2 regions of the Salinivibrio sp. PR932 genome follow, and region 2 is predicted to be linked to the other one. Evidence: predicted binding sites of a transcription regulator. Region 2 holds the regulator's gene; the other holds the start of a gene.

Region 1 (6,682 bases), on a different contig from region 2:
AGTTAGGCGTAATTTCGCGAAGCTGCGGAGACTTAAAGCCTGTCGCCACCCCACCTTTTACAATCCATTTATCAGTAACTTGATAAACCCCATACAGGCGAGGACTGGCGTGGTAATCGTAGTTTTCATCGTGATCGACTCGAAGCCCTAAAGTCACACTCAACGGCTCCAAGACGCGCCATTCGTCCTCAACAAAAATCGCTGATTGCGTATTATCGATACTGGTCTTGGTCGACGCTTGGTTGGAGGTAAAATCTTCCAACTTCGCATAGACAACAGAGCCACCCACCGTCAGGGTATGTGCCTCGAAATCACGCACTAAGCTGGTTTTAAATTCGGTATTTTCGATGGTCATTTCGCGGCTTTTATTCCGACTCTGTTCGTATTGCAAGTGGCTGTCAGACCATCCCCAGTCCCAATTCCCTTTGTGGCTGACCGCTATCGACTGACGCCGATATTCATTATTACTGTTCTCACAGCTGCCGCGACAAAGGCTATCGTCACTCGGTACGGAGCGGCCGACATGACCACGGCGATCTTGTGCGTTGACGCCGAGGTCAAGCTCCCAACGGTGCAAATCATTATGATCGTAAGTCAAAGTGGTGGATAAAGAGCGTAATGACTTATCTTCATAGCCGTACTGGATATCATCTTCTTGGCGCTGCGTGTTTTGACCCGTCAGTTTCAATCCAACTTTGTCACTTAACATGCCTGATAGGTAAAAGTTAGCGCTTTGCTCATCGCCCGATGCGCGGTTTTCTTGCATCACCGTACTCAACTGCACGTTACCGTGCCAATCTTGTTCACCACGGCGCGTAATAATGTTGATAACCCCCCCGATCGCATCCGAGCCATACAGGGTTGACATAGGGCCACGAATGACCTCAATACGTTCAATCGCTTGTAGCGGTGGCAACCACCCCTGCTCAATACCCGGGCCATCACTGTTAGGGCGTGTTTCACGGCTTGAAGTTCGTCGACCATCCACCAAAATCAGGGTGTATTTTGAGGCCATGCCGCGAATACTGATGTCCGTCGTATCACCACCGCCAGTCACCACCACACCCGGTACCCGTTTTAATGCGTCGGTCACATCACGATAGTAGCGCCCTTCTAACTGATCTCGGCTGATCACACTGATACTGGCAGGTGCTTTGGCTGTCACTTGCTCAAACCCAGAAGCGGTGATCACCATGGTTTCCGTGTTGGCTGCCTCAGCGGCAGAAAGTGAGGCTATCGGCATTCCCGCTAATACCATCCCAACCACAACGGGACGAAGACGACTAGACATATCTTACTCCATTATTTGATAATAATTATCATTTGATTAGTGAGAATTATTCATATTAGAGTAAGGAAACCCAGCCCTAAAACTGGAACAACTTGTTCCAGTTTTCGAACGTGAGACGAGTAAGGGTTTATTTCATCTTACTGATAAAAAAGAAAAATAGGATAAGGAAGTATGCAGGATCTTGCCGCTATCCGTGCGTTCGATGCCCTTTGCCGCCATCAAAGCTTGACCGCAGCGGCTGACGCACTTCACCAGCCCAAATCGACCATTAGTCGGCGACTGGCACAATTAGAAAGTGACCTTGGCCAAGCGTTAACCCAACGGCAGGGAAATCGCTTGGTACTCACTAAAGCCGGCGAAACCTTTTCGCGCTATTGCTCGCAAATTTTGGCCCTGGCAGAGGAAAGCCAAGAAGCCATTCACGGTCTGAATAATGAGCTAAAAGGGCCAATTGAAGTCATTTGCCATCCGGCGCTCATGCGTGGCTGGGCTGGCCCTTTACTGAATCATTTTTTAACCGAGCATCCCAAAGTGTCCATCACTTTAACCAGTGAGCTGAGTGCACAGCGTATCCAAGCGGCTGATATTGTTATCTGGGCCGACGATGTGATGGTCCCCACTAACTGTCGCACCCAAACACTGGGTCACTGGCACTACGGCATTTACGCCTCGCCCGCGTATGTGCAGGCACATGGTCCGTTTTCACACCCCTCCGCGTTGGATGATCACGCTTGGCTGGATGTATTTGCGCTCCGCCGACGTGGACTCACGCTGTTTCATTCCCATCAGCCTCCCTATCATTTGAGCGCGCTTCCCAGCCGGTTTAACTGCGATATGGTTGCGATTCAAATCGATGCCATTGCCAACGGACAAGGTGTGGGCCTACTACCTACATGGAATGCTGAAGGGTATCAGGCGCATCACCCAGACAAGATTATTCGCTGTTTGCCACAATGGCAGTCAGCCGCGATACCGATTCGATTATATAGCGCCTCAGGGAGGCTGCCTTTGCGCATAGATACACTGGTGGAGCGGTTTATCACTCGCGCTCCCAAAGCGTGGACAGAGGCTCAGATGGCCGATGATGTTATGCCTGCAGCCGTCGAATAACGCCTCATGGCGCAATCGTTTGCTATACCTAAATGCATGACGCTATGCATCAACTTGCTTGCGTTTGTCACAATTACGAATAGAATAGACGTCTAGAAGTTAAAACATCTGAGATGATCGGCGATCGATTTCGCCTCGTATCGTCGGTATCCTTGATAAACAATGAGAGTGTCACATGGCTAAGCACCTGTTTACTTCAGAGTCTGTCTCTGAAGGCCATCCAGATAAAATCGCAGACCAAATTTCAGATGCCGTTTTGGATGCAATTCTTGAGCAAGATCCAAGAGCGCGCGTTGCCTGCGAAACTTATGTAAAAACCGGCATGGTAATGGTCGGCGGCGAGATCACCACCTCAGCGTGGGTCGATATTGAAGAGCTGACACGCCAAACGGTTCGCGACATTGGCTATGTACACTCAGACATGGGCTTTGATGCCAACTCGTGCGCGGTTCTCAACACCATTGGTAAGCAGTCACCAGATATTAACCAAGGTGTTGACCGTGCCGATCCCAAAGATCAAGGCGCAGGCGACCAAGGCATTATGTTTGGTTACGCAACCAACGAAACCAATGTCCTTATGCCTGCCCCGATCACTTACTCGCACCGTTTGGTCGAGCGCCAAGCGCAAGCGCGTAAAGATGGCACCCTAGATTGGTTGCGTCCAGACGCTAAAAGTCAGGTCACTTTTGCGTACGACAACGGCAAGATCGTCGGCATCGACGCAGTTGTACTTTCTACTCAGCATTGCGACAGCGTCTCTACCGAAACTCTGCGTGAAGCGGTGATGGAAGAGATTATCAAGCCAGTTCTGCCCGCAGAATGGCTGACCAAAGAAACCAAATACTTCATCAACCCAACCGGTCGTTTCGTGATTGGTGGCCCAATGGGCGACTGTGGTCTTACTGGCCGTAAAATTATCGTCGATACCTACGGCGGTGCAGCCCGTCACGGTGGTGGTGCATTCTCCGGTAAAGATCCATCGAAAGTTGACCGCTCAGCCGCCTATGCGGCACGCTATGTGGCGAAAAACATTGTCGCTGCCGGTCTGGCGGACCGCTGTGAAATCCAATTGTCTTACGCGATTGGTGTCGCCGAGCCGACTTCTATCATGGTCGAAACCTTTGGTACCGAAAAAGTGGCCCCTGAAGTCATTATCAAGGCGGTGCGTGAAAACTTCGACTTGCGCCCATACGGTCTGCAGGAAATGCTAGATCTGCTACAACCGATTTATAAGCAAACCGCCGCATACGGTCACTTTGGTCGTGATATTTTCCCTTGGGAGAAAACCGACAAAGCCGAGCTATTGCGCGAATTTGCTAAACTTGGTTAACCTTGGGCTAACGCTCATTGTGCGCAAAGAAAGGAAGGGAAGCAGCGGCTTCCCTTTTTTTAATCACCCATGTGTTGTGACACATGTTAAATGACGCATGTTACATGACCCCAAGACGTTAACTCGAGTGAGGTAACGATTGCCATGCCCGCAGTCTCTGAACCACTGGCTGATGCCGTTTTTGAACGGGTACGCGAGTGCATTGACACCGCCAACCACCAGCTCGGTATTCAACTGACTTATCCCGACACTAGCCTGTCGCTGCGGGGAAGTGCCGCCGGCACAGCGCATCCGACCCAATGGCGATTGCGTTTTAATCCCGTGCTGCTTCAACAGTCTCCTCATGTGTTTTTTGAGGAAGTGATCCCGCATGAAGTCTGTCACCTCGTCACCTTCGCATTGTATGGACGCGTTAAGCCTCACGGCTCACAATGGCGTACCTTGATGGAAACCGTGTTTCAGGCACCGGCCAACACCACCCATCAACTCGATATTACTGCCGTTCAAGGCAAAACGTTTGCCTATGCGTGCCATTGCGGGGAAGTGGCCTTGACCGTACGGCGCCACAATAAAGTGCGACGCGGTGAGGCGAGCTACCGATGTAAACGCTGTCACCAAACGCTGATGCCGGTATCCGCGGTACTATAATCGCGTTTTTCTCGTCTTGGTTTTTTTCGTGTCTGTCCCCATATCAACACAAGCCTCCCAGTCACAGAACAGCGTGTTACACTGGCAACTTATTGATCACGGAACTCAAGCATTATGCGTATTCCTCGAATTTATCACCCAGACCCTTTGCCATCACAAGGCGATGTGACGCTCACCGACGATGCGGCCAATCATATTGGTCGCGTATTGCGCATGCAGCCGGGCCAAGCCGTGCTGCTTTTTGATGGCAGTGGCGCTCAGTTTCCCGCCACTTTAAGCGATGTCACTAAAAAACAGGTGTCCGTGACCATCAGTGCACGAGACGATCACAGTGTGGAGTCGCCACTTGACCTCGAGCTTGGACAAGTGATCTCGCGCGGCGAGAAAATGGAGTTCACCATTCAAAAGTCGGTCGAACTGGGCGTCAATGTGATCACTCCGCTGATATCAGCACGGTGCGGCGTGAAGCTCAATGCAGAACGACTCGAGAAAAAACGCCAACAATGGCAAAAGATCGCCATTGGCGCCTGCGAACAAAGTGGCCGTAATCGCGTCCCAGAAGTTCGTCCTGTGATGATGTTGGAGGCGTGGAGCCAAGAAGCCTTTGCCGGACTGAAGCTCAACCTACACCCTCGCGCCCCGTATTCCATTAATACGCTGCCAGAGCGTCCATCGAAGCTACGCTTATTGATAGGCCCCGAAGGTGGATTGTCCGATGAAGAAATCGCCATGACGCGCGATTGTGACTTTAAAGAAATTTTACTCGGCCCCCGTGTATTGCGGACCGAAACCGCCGCACTGACGGCCATTACCGCTTTGCAGGTTCGTTTCGGTGATTTGGGCTAGTTGGCGAACAGGAGAATCAAGATGAAAATTGGTGTTGTGATGGATCCGATCTCGGCCATCAATGTAAAAAAAGATTCCACGTTTGCCATGATGTTGGCAGCACAAAAACGCGGTTGGGAAGTGCATTATATCAACATGGATGATATGTCGATGTTGCAAGGCGCGCCGTACGCGAAAACCCATCAAGTCTCGCTACAAGACAATCCGAACGATTGGTATCAAATTACCCACACTCAAACACAGCCACTGAGTGCGTTTGATGCCATTTTGATGCGTAAAGATCCCCCGTTTGATACCGAATATATTTATGCGACCTATATGCTAGAGCGTGCCGAGCAAGCGGGAGTATTGATTGTTAACAAACCGCAGAGCTTGCGCGATTGCAATGAAAAGCTTTATACCGCGTGGTTCCCAGAACACACTCCGACCACATTAGTGACCCGTCGTGCCGACGAGATCAAAGCATTCCAGGCCGAACATGGCGATGTGATTTTAAAACCGCTCGATGGCATGGGCGGCGCGTCTATCTTTCGGGTCAAACAAGGCGATCCGAACCTGTCAGTAATTATTGAAACCCTGACCGAGCACGGCAACCGTTTTTGCATGGCGCAAACCTTCGTGCCTGATATCAGCAATGGCGACAAACGTATCTTAGTGGTCGATGGTGAGCCGGTGCCGTACTGCTTGGCGCGTATTCCTGCCGATGGCGAAACACGTGGTAACCTTGCCGCTGGCGGACGTGGTGAAGCACGCCCCTTATCCCCGACCGATTGGGAGATTGCGCGCGCGGTTGCACCAACGCTTAAAGAGAAAGGCTTAATTTTTGTCGGCCTTGATGTCATTGGCGACAAGCTGACTGAAATCAACGTCACCAGCCCCACCTGCATCCGCGAAATTGATGCAGCGTATGATATATCGATTGGTGATTTGCTGATGGATGCCATTGCAACACGTTGCCAAGGGTAAGTCAGTGGGCGCATTTAATGCGCCTATTTTCACCTAACTTTGTTTTTTAGCGCATACTCAAAGTACGCGCCTCAACGGGAGAACGGCGATATGAATCTGAAAAATCATTTTTTAGTCGCAATGCCAAGCATGACCGATAGCCGTTTTCAACATGGTGTGATTTACGTGTGTGAGCATAACGATGACGGCGCGATGGGATTGATGATCAATCAGCCTATCAATATCTCGGTGGGCAAAATGCTCGACCAAATCGAGGTTGAGCGGCAGCTTCCGCTCTCACAAGCCAAAGATAGCCTAGCGCAACCCGTCCTGTTTGGCGGCCCAGTGTCGGAAGATCGCGGCTTTGTGCTCCACCGTGCAGATCGAAGCTTTGGCACGAGCATCCCACTGTCTGACGATCTTGCGGTTACTACCTCCAAAGACATACTGTCTATTTTGGGAACCGATGAGCAGCCCGACCAATTTATTGTCGCGCTCGGCTATGCCGGATG
Region 2 (6,682 bases):
CCAAAGGATTCTCGCGATACCATTGGCTTTCAATCGCAAACACATTGTCACACGGTAATAGATGCGCAAGTGGATGCTCGCTGGGTAGGGTTTCTAGGCTCACATGGGCGTGACCGTTAACTTCCAAGCGCGCCACATAACGTAGCACTGACCGATTTTTATGCGCTTTGTCTAATCGCTCTTGTAGCGGTTCATCCATTTGGTGTGCATTATCAAGAAAGGCATCCAAAGACAGATCAGCCAGTGACTTAGGCACCAAGGACTCAACCTTTACCTGCTCAGGTTCGAGGGACATGCCCGCTTCACGTGCCAAAATCACCAATTTACGCACCACGTCAGCCCCAGAAAGATCATCCCGTGGGTCAGGCTCGGTTAGGCCTTGCTGCCAAGCCTGCTCAAGCAGGACGCTAAAGGGGACCTCACCACTGAATTGCAAAAACAGCCATGACAAAGTGCCAGAAAAGATCCCAGACAGTGCAACAATCGTGTCACCACTTTCACGCAGATCTTGCACCGCGTAGTTAATCGGTAACCCGGCGCCCACGGTCGCATTGTAGAGCCAATGGCGCCCGGTTTTGCTAAACGCCTGCTGAATCGCGTGGTACTGCTCGGCGGGTGCGGCGCCCGCCTCTTTGTTGGCGGAGATTAAGTGAAAGCCATGCTCGGCAAGTCGCGGATACAAGTACGCTAATGACTCACTGGCGGTGACATCCAACACAATCACATCGTCATACGGGTGATTCAGTAGACGGGTGAGCCACTCATCATCAAAATAAGGCTCGCAACGCTCGTCAAACCCATCCAACACATGCGTGGCATCAATACCTGCAAAATCAAGCCATTGGTTGCGGCTGTCCACCACTGAAATCAGTGAGACTTCCTTACCATGACGCTTTTCCAAGTGTGCTTTTTGCTCGGCAAAAAGGCTTAGCCAACGGGTACCAATATTGCCTTTGCCCACCAACACCAAGCCGATACGGCGCTGAGCTTGGAACAAGGCATCATGCAAACTGGCAACCAGTGCCTGAGTGTGGACGTGGCGTAGGATAGCAACCAAGCTCAGCCCAGAGGCCGACTCACTGATAAATTCCACCGGCTGTGATTTGAGTTGCTGATAGAAGCCATGGCAGTGTACGGGGTTGTTCACCACGCCTGCCCCAACCGCCGCCACCATGGTAAAGCCTTCACGCAGTTTGAGTTCAGCTGGGAGGCCGGCATCTTGAATTTGCGCCATTACCAATGCCACGACTTCCGTGGTAAACGCTAACAAAATACGGTACTGGTCGTCTTGGTAATCCGTTGCTAATGGCTGTACTTTTAGCTGTGACAAAATCCGGCTGAGCTCTTGTTTTATCGCTTGAAAATCTTGTCCTCGCGCGACATCAAACTGGAGCAAGCTCACCTCATCCAACGCCGTAATGATTTTTGCCCCGCGCCCGGTGGCTAACACGCGTTCAATACGTGTTGATCCGCTATCCGGCGCTTGGGTGCAGCGCAACGTCAGGTCGGTCGCACTTTGCGCCACCGGCTGTAAGGTTCGGCTATGCAGCACGGGAGCCGCGAGTCGCGCCAGTTCTCCCGCCTCGTCAAGACGAATTAAAGGCAGCAAACAGGCATTATCAACATGGCGTGGGTCCGCGCTATAGACCCCGGCGACATCACTCCAAATGGTCACACGGCTCACGCCTGCAAGCGCCCCCAAGACAGTGGCCGAGTAATCGGAGCCATTGCGCCCTAACAGCACGGTTTCTCCCGCTTGATTTTGTGCCATAAAGCCCGTGATCACCACTTGGGTGTGGGCATATTGGGATAACTGGTTGTTCAGCAATGGCCAAGACGCTCCCCGATCAACCTCCGGCTGCGCTGCCCGCTCGGCACGTAGACACAGACGTGAGTCCAACATCACAGCCGGTTGCTGGTGCTGGCTAAGCAAGCTCGCCAGTAAGCGTGCCGACCATACCTCGCCAAACCCTTGAATACGCGCCTTATCTGCGTCAGTCAGCGCGCCCTCACCCAAGGTCGCAATCGTGGCGATGTCTGTATACAAGGCATCGACAAGGCGCTGCTTATCTTCACCATCAATAAGATTTTCAATTAAATCTTGCTGAAAGCCGCGCAAGGTCTGTAGCGTTTCATGGGCGAGGCGACCGTCTTTGTTGAGCTGAGCCAAATAGGCGATCAATTGGTTAGTGGTTTTGCCTGCCGCGGAGACCACAATCAAATCTTGGCGGCCCGCGTGGGCGGTCAATACATCTACAACCCGACGATAGCAGGCGGGCGACGCCAAGCTGCTGCCGCCAAATTTATGAAGTTGTCGTTGTGATTCAGGGGACGTCTCCGTCGATTGCGCATGCATGACAAGGTCTCTCTTTGTCTAACCAAATATCAGGGTAAAGCAAGGAACAGCGCCGTAACGTTGTTCAGGTTACGCGGCCAGTGCCGCAAAAGCGTGGGCCAAATCAGCGATGAGATCATCCGCATCTTCCAGTCCGATTGAAAAGCGCAGCAAAGTCGGTGCGATACCCGCTTCCGCTTGCGCCACATCACTCATCGCCCGATGTGTCATGGAGCCTGGGTGTGTGACCAAGCTTTCTACACCGCCTAACGACTCTGCTAAAGCAAATAGCGAAAGGCCTGCGATAAAACGCGCCACCCCGTCACTGTCGGTATCCAATTCCAAGCTCAGCATACTACCAAAGCCTGATTGCTGACGGGCAGCAATTTCGTGACCCGGATGGGTAGCGAGTCCCGGATAATAGAGTTGGCGCACAGCAGGAACCGTTTGCAGATAGGCGAGTACCGCTTGCGTGTTTTGCTGGTGTTGTTTAACCCGTGCGCCTAAGGTACGCAACCCTCGCAATGTCATATAACTGTCAAACGCGTTGCCCGTGGCGCCTATACAGTTGCCCCACCACGCTAAGGTTTCGGCAAGCTCACTGGTTGCTGCGATCACCGCGCCACCGACAATATCAGAATGACCATTAATAAATTTGGTGGTCGAATGCACCACCATGTCGGCCCCTAGCGCAAGAGGTTGCTGTAAAGCGGGAGATAAAAAAGTGTTGTCGACCACCACCCAAGCCCCCACTTGATGGGCTTTTTGGCATATTTCTGCGATATCGACCACGCGTAAGAGTGGATTGGATGGGGTTTCCACCAGCACGAGCTTGGGCTGTTTAGCCAATGCTTGGTCCAACGCATCATGGTCCGATTGATCGACAAAACTTACCTGCCAGATCCCTTGTTTGGCACGCGATTCGAGCAAGCGATAGGTGCCGCCATAACAATCATGTGGGGCGACAATATGCTCGCCAGCCTCCAACAGAGATAGCACCAAGTTTATCGCCGACATCCCGCAGTTGGTCACCACCGCACCTGCGCCCCCTTCTAAGTCAGTCAGCGCTTGTTCGAGCTGCGCACGCGTTGGGTTGCCGCCTCGCGCGTAGTCGTAAGTAGGCACATCACCCAGTGCCGGGAAACGGTAATTGGTCGATAAGTACAGGGGAGGCACCACCGCATGGTGCTGGGTGTCAGTCCCAATTCCGGTCCGAACGGCGATAGTGTCGGTTTTTTTCTCAGTCATGATCTATCCTTGCTAGTCTGGTTTGCGCATCGTGGGCGTGATCCAGGTTTCATACTGCCACCTTACCCTGTGCTTTTTGGGACGTCAACACTTCTAGACGTCTATACTCCTTTGCATGTGGCGGTTAATATAGCTAAAATCTCCGCAGCATCATTCTGGGTATTCCATAATCAAGATAGGTGAGACATGGCGCAGTGGAACGGCGACTACATTAATCCGTATGCCGAACATGGTAAAAAGAAAGAGCAGGTAAAGAAGATCACCGTCTCTATCCCATTAAAAGTACTAAAAATTCTTACCGACGAGCGTACTCGTCGTCAGGTGCAAAACCTCCGTCATGCGACCAATAGTGAGTTGTTGTGTGAGGCATTTCTTCATGCCTACACCGGCCAACCACTACCAACCGATGACGATATCCGTAAGGATAAACCCGACAGCATTCCCGCTGAAGCACGTCGGATCATGGAAGAGCTTGGTATCGAGTTCGACGATAGCGAATACTAAAAAAACCCGCCGATTGGCGGGTTTTCTGTAATGATAGGTGCTCAGTACAGCCTTCTCAGGCTCTATTCCACCGCGCTTTCCTCACGCTCAAGCATTACGCCTTATCGAGCATATAGTTTTCTGGCATCTCGATACGAGCCACGCCGGTTTCCACGGCGGCCAGCGCTACCGCGCGGGCGACCTTAGGTAATAAACGCGCGTCCATTGGCTTGGGAATAATGTAATCTGGGCCGAAGCTTAGCGAAGACAAACCGGCGGCGTCTAATACCGTTTGTGGGACAGGCTCTTTGGCTAGGCTGCGAATGGCTTCTACCGCTGCCAACTTCATCGCATCGTTAATTTCACTGGCACGTACATCCAATGCGCCACGGAAAATAAACGGGAAGCAGAGCACGTTATTGACCTGATTCGGGTAATCCGAACGCCCGGTTCCCATGATCAGATCATCGCGCACTTGATGCGCCACATCCGGATGAATTTCAGGATCTGGGTTCGAGCAGGCAAATACCACGGGTTTATCTGCCATCAGCTTCAAGGCGTCGGGTGAGAGCAAGTCTGGACCGGAGACGCCAACGAACATATCCGCGCCCTCAATCACATCTTCGAGGGTACGCTTATCCGTGTTATTGGCAAACAGCTGCTTGTATTTGTTGATGTCGTCACGACGCGTATGGATCACGCCTTTACGATCCAACATATAGATTTTTTCCCGCTGAGCGCCACATTTTATTAATAGCTCCATACAGGCAACAGCCGCTGCGCCTGCGCCCATGCACACCACCGTCGCCTCGCGGATATCTTTGCCTTGCAGCTCAAGCGCGTTAAGCATGCCGGCAGCGGTGACGATGGCCGTGCCGTGTTGATCATCATGAAATACAGGCACTTCGCAACGTGCAATTAATTGTTTTTCAATCTCAAAACAATCTGGGGCTTTGATATCTTCGAGATTGATACCGCCAAAGGTATCCGCGATGTTCGCCACGGTATCCACGAATTCATCGATAGTACGGTGTTTGACTTCAATGTCGATCGAGTCCAAGCCAGCAAAACGCTTGAACAATAAAGCTTTACCTTCCATGACAGGCTTAGAAGCCATGGGGCCTAAATTTCCTAGCCCCAAAATCGCGGTGCCGTTTGAGACCACCGCCACCATGTTGCCTTTACCCGTATAGCGGTAAACCGCATCCGCATCTTGCGCTATCTCACGCACAGGCTCAGCAACGCCAGGACTATACGCCAACGCGAGATCCGCGGCCGAGTCAGCAGGTTTGCTCAATTCAACAGAAATTTTTCCGGGAGTAGGGTATGCATGATAATCCAGCGCTTGCTGGCGTTTATCGTCCGACATCTAGTGTTCCTAATTATTATCGTGAAGGGGAAACTAATATCGACAGGGAAGCGTCACCGATATTAGTCAGACACTCTACAAACCACACAGGGAAGGTTTGTATAATAAAAAAGATGGTAACGCAGGGAGCAAACGTCCACCAGTACTAACAGCGCATTCGCGATGATGCTCGGACCTGTTGTCCGATGACAGGGACGATACGATCAAAAAAGGGACGCTGATGCGTCCCTTCTCTGTATTCGGTCAATAGCGGCTTATTTTTTGCTGCTAAGGGCACCGAAACGCTTCTTAAAGCGGTCAACACGGCCACCGGTATCAAGGATACGCTGCTTACCAGTGTAGAATGGGTGACACTTGTCACACACGTCTAGGTAAATGTCTTTGCCTAGGGTTGTGCTGAACGCGAATTCGTTACCGCAAGAGCATTTTGCTGTGACGGCTTTGTACTCTGGATGGATACCAGCTTTCATAGGGATAACCTCATCTTAAAGGCCGTGTCGCTCTCCCGATCCTAAGCCGGGCACCACACGTCGTTAACAAACATTTTCTAAGGCGCGCAATTCTAATCAAGCGCCCTCTTTTTCGCAACTTTTTTGTGCAATCCGCGTGTCTCTTACGGTGCAACAAGGCTTTGCCAACGTGTGGCTAACCGTTACACTGACATTCCTTCTGGCCAATAAGATGTTGTGATGGAACAGTTTGCTCAGGTGGCTTTGCCTGTCCCTTTGCCGAAAACCTTTGATTACCGTATTGCAGACGATCAGCATCCAATCATCGGAGGGCGCGTCAAGGTGCCGTTTGGACGCCAGCATAAAGTTGGCATCGTTACCGGCTTGTCGCCAACGGCCAGTGTGGAAGCCAGCCAACTCAAAGCGATTGATACCGTACTCGACACGCAGCCGGTTTGGACCCCCGCGGTATACAATCTCCTGCAATGGGCGAGCCGTTTTTACCATCATCCGCTAGGAGATGCGATGGGGGCGGTGATGCCAACCTCGCTGCGTAAAGGACGCCCTGCGACATTGCAGCAACAAAAATGGTGGCAAATCACCGAGTCAGGACAAAACCAACCTCTATCAGGTCTGAGCCGCGCCCCCAAACAAGCCCGAGTGTTGCAGCTTCTCACGCACGGTCCAGCCACTCAAGCCGACTTAATCGAACAAGACATCGGCACGCCGGTGCTAAAGACGGTGGCAGAAAAAGGCTGGATCGCGCCCTACTCGCCCCCTTCTCAGGCCAATGCTTGG

Evidence for each region. The regulator MetJ, encoded in region 2, represses methionine synthesis genes. The targets are predictions, from matches to a motif close to TTAGACNTNTANANGTCTAA.
Region 1: a site for MetJ is predicted at 2,486-2,505, ahead of metK (methionine adenosyltransferase). Genes of this name have one in related genera too.

Annotation. Positions count from the first base shown of each region.
Region 1 is NZ_MUFM01000003.1:13,001-19,682, reverse strand. Features, by position in the region: gene BZG84_RS01750 (ligand-gated channel protein) at 1-1,291, opposite strand, end outside; gene BZG84_RS01745 (LysR family transcriptional regulator) at 1,463-2,401, shown strand; gene metK (methionine adenosyltransferase) at 2,577-3,731, shown strand; gene BZG84_RS01735 (SprT family zinc-dependent metalloprotease) at 3,876-4,379, shown strand; gene rsmE (16S rRNA (uracil(1498)-N(3))-methyltransferase) at 4,494-5,225, shown strand; gene gshB (glutathione synthase) at 5,247-6,191, shown strand; gene BZG84_RS01720 (YqgE/AlgH family protein) at 6,282-6,682, shown strand, end outside.
Region 2 is NZ_MUFM01000011.1:73,238-79,919, forward strand. Features, by position in the region: gene BZG84_RS07600 (bifunctional aspartate kinase/homoserine dehydrogenase II) at 1-2,356, opposite strand, end outside; gene metB (cystathionine gamma-synthase) at 2,426-3,583, opposite strand; gene metJ (met regulon transcriptional regulator MetJ) at 3,770-4,087, shown strand; gene BZG84_RS07615 (malic enzyme-like NAD(P)-binding protein) at 4,182-5,435, opposite strand; gene rpmE (50S ribosomal protein L31) at 5,690-5,905, opposite strand; gene priA (primosomal protein N') at 6,122-6,682, shown strand, end outside.